One region of the Lacticaseibacillus pantheris DSM 15945 genome, then DNA from elsewhere that is predicted to be linked to it. Evidence: a T-box and tRNA genes for the amino acid it is inferred to sense, from the RefSeq annotation. Region 1 holds a T-box; the other holds one or more tRNA genes.

Region 1 (3,105 bases):
GCTAGTCAATTCGCAAACCGTCCACGAACTGGCGGACAAAGTAGTGGTGCCCTTGCGGCACGTGTTGTTCGATGCCCTGCACGTGGTGTACATTGCGTGTGCCGTAGTCGTGTTGTTATCGTTAGCAGCTAACTTGCTTGGTCGTCAGGCGCGTCGACAATAGCATCCTGGCTGCCGCGGATGGTAATCCAACGCACTATTTCCCGGGCAATAATTGCACAGGCGATACCTTCTAGGGCTCCGGCCAGCACGTCGCTGGCAAAGTGGACGTGGAGGTAGACGCGGCTCCACATAATCGTGGCTGCGTAGATAACGCCCAGGATAACCACCAGCGTGCGGGGCAATGGGCGTCGGTGCCAGTGCCATATATAGATAATAATTACGGTGACCAGTGCCGCGCTGGCGCTGGCGTGGCCGCTGGGGAAACTCCAGCCGCTGGCGTGGGTGAGTGCGTGCAAAGTGGGGTCGGCCACAAACGGACGCGGCCGTTCAATTACTGCTTTGAACAGCCGGTTGATGATGGCCGTGCTGAGCACCGCGCCCGCCACCGTTGCGGCCCAGGATGGCCGGCGACGCCACATGATCCAGAGTGATACGACAATAGCGGTGATGGTCATATTGACCGGTTCACCAAAGTTGGTGATGAAGCGGGCCCATGAGGTGCGCGCGGGTGTGACGGCGCCAGCGGCGTGTAGCCCCCATGTATCGAATTGGTGAATCAAAGGTTGACTAGTGGTGATAGCAACTGCCAGTATTAGTACCAGCGTAATCATGATGGTGGCCAGAAGCCAACGTTGAATGCGCATATTAACCCCTCTTTAGTGAAAGAAATATTGTTAGTTTAGCATAGTCTCCGTTTAGTGCTTGCTTGCTGGGGGTGATTTTGCTATTCTTAACTCAATACTAAACGCAGGGAAGATTATTAGCGTGTGGGTCTCGTCCAGAAAGACGGCGGTTGTTGGAAGCCGTTCGGGTCCCCCACGTGAACTGACTTCCTCGGTTGTCGACCTGAACAATGTCAGTAGGGTTGACCGGGCTGCCGTTATCCAGACAAGCGCCGGGAGGTTCCCGGAACTTAGGTGGTACCGCGGCTCGGAGTCGTCCTAACTTGTTAGGGCGGCTTTTTGCGTTCAGTGGCACAAAACATACAGGGGGCACAAACAATATGGCAGCATTTGACCATGCAGCAATCGAAAAAAAGTGGCAGAAGTATTGGCGTGAACACGACACGTTCAAAACGGGGAAGGATCCGCAAAAGCCGAAGTATTACGTCCTCGACATGTTTCCTTACCCATCAGGCCAAGGTTTGCACGTTGGCCATCCTGAGGGTTACACCGCCACGGATATCGTTGCCCGCATGAAGCGGATGCAAGGATTTAACGTTTTGCACCCCATGGGTTGGGATGCCTTTGGCTTACCCGCAGAACAATACGCCCTGAAGACTGGTAACCCGCCGAAGGAATTTACCGCCAAGAACATCGCTAACTTCAAGCGGCAAATCCAGAGCCTCGGTTTCTCCTACGACTGGGACCGTGAAATCAACACGACCGACCCGTCGTACTACAAGTGGACGCAGTGGATTTTTGAACAGATGTACAAGCGTGGTCTGGCCTACGAGGCGGAAGTCCCGGTTAACTGGAGTCCGGATCTCGGGACCGTGGTTGCAAACGAAGAAGTGATTGACGGAAAAACTGAGCGGGGTGGTTTCCCGGTTGAACGGAAGCCTATGCGCCAGTGGATGCTGAAGATTACTGCCTACGCGGACAAGTTGCTGGATGGCCTGGATGATTTGGACTGGCCAGAATCCATCAAGCAAATGCAGCGTAATTGGATCGGCCGTTCGGTTGGTGCCAGCGTTAACTTTAAGGTTGACGGTACTGACCAGTCCTTTGAAGTGTTCACGACCCGTCCAGATACCTTGTTTGGTGCTACCTACGCGGTACTGGCTCCGGAAAAGGAGCTGGTGCAGGCCATCACGACACCTGAACAGAAGGACGCAGTGGACGCCTACATCAAGGAGGCCGCTGGGAAGTCCGACCTGGACCGTACCGACCTAAACAAGGACAAGACCGGTGTATTTACGGGCGCTTACGCTGTGAACCCCGTTAACGGTGCCAAGTTACCAATTTGGATTGGGGACTACGTACTGGCTAGCTACGGGACCGGGGCCATCATGGCGGTACCTGCCCATGACGACCGTGACTGGGCCTTTGCCAAGAAGTTTGACCTACCAATTATGCCCGTAATTGAGGGCGGCGATGTTGACAAAGCTGCCTACACCAAGGATGGCGCGCACATTAACAGTGGTTTCCTGGACGGCATGAATAAGGCTGACGCCATTGACGCCATGGTCGACTGGTTGACCGAACACCAGGTGGGGGCCAAGAAGGTTAACTACAAGCTGCGCGACTGGGTGTTCTCCCGTCAGCGTTACTGGGGTGAGCCGATTCCCGTTATCCACTGGGAGGACGGGGAGACAACTTTGGTACCCGAAGACCAGCTGCCGCTCATGCTGCCAGAGGACGCTAACATTGAACCAACCGGCTCGACTGATGGCCCACTGGCCAACCTAGAAGACTGGGTTAACGTGGTTGATGAAAATGGTCGTAAAGGTAAGCGGGAAACCAACACCATGCCGCAGTGGGCAGGGTCGTCATGGTACTTCCTCCGTTACATTGATCCGCGCAACGGCCGGATGCTGGCCGATCCCGACAAGATGAAGTACTGGATGAACGTTGACCTGTACATCGGTGGGGCGGAACACGCGGTTCTGCACCTGTTGTACGCGCGGTTCTGGAACCAGTTCCTGTACGACATTGGCGTGGTGCCAACGAAGGAACCATTCCAAAAGTTGTTCAACCAGGGGATGATTTTGGGTGACAACCACGAAAAGATGAGTAAGTCCAAGGGCAACGTGGTTAATCCGGACGACGTGGTGAGCGAGTACGGGGCTGACACTTTGCGTCTGTACGAAATGTTCATGGGACCGCTGGATGCCGGGATTGCTTGGAGTACTGAGGGCCTTGCCGGTTCCCACAAGTTCCTGGAACGCGTTTACCGTACCTTTGTTGACGAAAACGGTAAGATGCGCGACCACATTACGAC
Region 2 (3,105 bases), on a different contig from region 1:
TCTTATCGTCCACGTTGGGCATGAACAAGTTGAGAAACACGCCCACTGCCGAGCTGACCAAAACGATGATTAATAAACCAGTCAACTGGGTCCGGTTGACCAACCCGTTTGTCAGAATGACCGTAGCAACAATTGCTCCTTCCACAATGCCCTCGGTCATCCGTAATGCCACCATGACTGGGAAAAAGAACAGTAAGCACAGTCCGTAAGCCCAGGGGTTGAACCCGACCAACAGGTAGAAGACGGACGCCATGGCTCCGGCCACAATGGCGGCAATAATCCGGTGCAAAGCCAAGCGGAAGCTAACCCGCGTTGTGCCCCGCACCGCCAGAACGGTGAGCACCCCGGCAACCCACCAGTTGGCAATTCCCAGCGCCTGAACGATGAACATAGCCACCGCGGCACCTACCGCTGTTTTAACGGTTCGTAGGCCAATACGCATAGTTGTCTCCCCCTCTAACTAATCCACGTTACGCAAAATAAAGGCGCCGCCAGCGCGACGCCAACACTACTTTGATGTTACCACATTACCGGCGTCGAAAACGAATTAGTGCCTGCCCCAGTATGGGCGTGACCACGCCGGCCATGATGACCTCAGCCACGGCATTCACACCCAACATGACGAGCATGACGAACCCAAAGTTGCTGGTGTTCGCGCCGTGCCCGATCATTGTCGCGGCTTTGCTGGCATAAAAGATCCAGGTAAAACCGACCACTAGGAGTGTGTTGGTCAAAGCGGCGCAGATACCCGCCAGCGACATCTTAATACTGCCGCCGAGTCCCGTCCGCACCTTTGGCAGTAGCTGGTTGAACAGCAGCCCTGCCACTAACCCCGCTAAAATTCGCGGCACGAACGCAATGATGGGATTGCGGAACAACAGTATCGTCAGCACGTCTGATGGGCGCACAAACGCCATAATGAAACTGGACAGACCCCAGACGGCGCCCAAGGCCGTACCGTAACCAGTACCAAGTACCACGGCGCCAGTGATCACGGTCAGGTGCAACGTGGTGATTGAAATGCCGCCCAATGAAATGTAACCGACCATGGGTAATGATGACTGCAATATAATCAGCGCCACCAGCAGTGACATAATGCTGAGGCGGTAAGCTGAGCTTCGACGTTGACGCATGGGGTGGGACCTCCTTGTTATTCAATACCATCATTTTACACTAACGCAAGGGTGGCTGGGTGCTGGTCGTGCTGGGCTGGCGGCTACGGTTGAGCGGGTGGTGACCGCGACCGGTGCTGCTGGCCTCACGCTCTCGCCCGTACCGGGCTACCGCGAATTGGGTAGCCCGAGCAAAACCACCTCGGTCTACCCAATTTGATTCCGTAATTCGCTTCGCTCATAACGGAACTACGGGCCTGCAGCCGTCGCGGTCACCACCCGCTCAACCTCCACCACCAGCCCAACACGACCAACATAGTGGATTACCGCCTAAACCACCTACCAGCTAACAATAATTCAGTAACCTTATTGCCGTAAAGGTTACCCCTGTCAAGCATTCAATCAGTAGGTTGCTTCGTCACCCATTATGGCATCATTTTATCTGTCCTAACTACACACAATTCACGTCCAATTGCCGTATGGAGCACGCCGGTTTACTCTTGCGTACCCAATTGTCGATAAAAAAAGAACACCATCCCTGGTGTCCCAACGAGTGCGGGCGAGAAGACTCGAACTTCCATGGCCCGAAAGCCACAAGATCCTTAATCTTGCGCGTCTACCAATTCCGCCACGCCCGCATTTCTGCTATGCTGTGCTCATAAGCACAAGAACTATTATGCCGTGAACCAGGAACGATGTCAACGGAAAAATGCCAATCTCACCATCGTTTTTCTCAAACAAAGTTTAAATCACACTAAGGAGTGACCCTCCATGTCCATTCGCACCGCTACCCTCACCGACGCCCCCGGAATCGCCCGCCTACACCAACAACTTATCGGCGAGCTCGCCCAACTCAACCCCACCATGTTTCAGCCGCTTGATCAACCCGACCTCCAGGCTGTAGCACAGTACATCGTCGGCGACTCCGCCACCGCCTTTGTCCACGGCCATGCGCCCGACGACGCCTTTGCCACCGTCACCACCGCTACTACCGGTAAGGGGCCCGGCATCATCCCCCACCGTTTTGCCTACCTCGTCGACATTTACGTTGCACCGTCCGTTCGCCGCCAGGGGGTCGCAACCGAACTGCTCACGGCCGTTCGCCAGTGGGCCCGTGACCAGTCGCTTGATTTCATACAACTCAACGTCGCCGCCCAAAACGACGCTGCCACCGCACTTTACCACCAGCTAGGTTACAAGCCGCAATACACCACGCTCCAACAACCACTAACCGACTAGGGCCAACCGCCCCCGGCAACGGCTGCATACGTACCTGTCTGTATTGATGTGCCGCCGCCGTGGGTACTCGGTCCCGCAACGGGTACAGCGATACAGCAAAGTGGCCGTGGGGGTCCGCGGCGTCAATGACGGTGCGTAACGCAGACCACTCACCTGCTGCAGCATGATCCGAAAGTCACGGTCACCATGCTTAAAGCCGCGGTGCTCCCGGTACAGGTGGTAGTGGGTCAACTCATGCCGAATAATACCCACCCGCGTCGTCTGGTCAACTGCCGCGAACATGCGGGTATTAAATTCCAGGTGCATATCCCGTGGGAAAAACCGCCCACCAGTGGTGCGCAAACGGCCGTTAAACACCGCCTGATCCGTAAACGGACGGCCAAAGTCGCGTGCGCTCACCTCTTCGACTAAACTTTGTAATTCGTTGGTATCCACCATCGGTACCCCCATTCATTAATAATGCCACCAATTGTACTACACACAAAGGCGGCGGGCACCCCCACCCGGGGTCATGCTCGCCGCCTTTGCTTGCGTTAGGCAAAGTATTGTAGCAAGTCCGCACGTGAGAGACCTTGCTTCTCTTCACCACTATAATCCGCCACGATATGGCCCGCATCAACCACAATCAGGCGGTTGCCGTAATTCAGGGCGTCATCCATTTGGTGGGTGACCATCAAGCAGGTTAGGTGGTTGTCCGCCACAATCTGCTCGGTCAGCTCCATCACCGCGGCACTCGTGTGTGGGTCCAGCGCCG

Evidence for each region. A T-box is a leader RNA that pairs with one kind of tRNA and senses whether it is charged. The one in region 1 lies ahead of leuS (leucine--tRNA ligase), so its partner is inferred to be a tRNA-Leu.
Region 2: it has a tRNA-Leu gene. The T-box ahead of leuS (leucine--tRNA ligase) is inferred to sense a tRNA for this amino acid. The anticodon was not compared.

The regions. Positions count from the first base shown of each region.
Region 1 covers NZ_BCVS01000068.1:4,736-7,840, reverse strand. Annotated here, with positions in the region: gene LPA02S_RS07925 (MDR family MFS transporter) at 1-163, shown strand, start outside; gene LPA02S_RS07920 (phosphatase PAP2 family protein) at 129-806, opposite strand; T-box leader at 904-1,109, shown strand; gene leuS (leucine--tRNA ligase) at 1,166-3,105, shown strand, end outside.
Region 2 covers NZ_BCVS01000001.1:26,565-29,669, forward strand. Annotated here, with positions in the region: gene LPA02S_RS00125 (aromatic acid exporter family protein) at 1-442, opposite strand, end outside; gene LPA02S_RS00130 (ECF transporter S component) at 528-1,133, opposite strand; tRNA gene LPA02S_RS00140 (tRNA-Leu) at 1,667-1,750, opposite strand; gene LPA02S_RS00145 (GNAT family N-acetyltransferase) at 1,884-2,351, shown strand; gene LPA02S_RS00150 (SprT family protein) at 2,340-2,789, opposite strand; gene LPA02S_RS00155 (ABC transporter ATP-binding protein) at 2,885-3,105, opposite strand, start outside.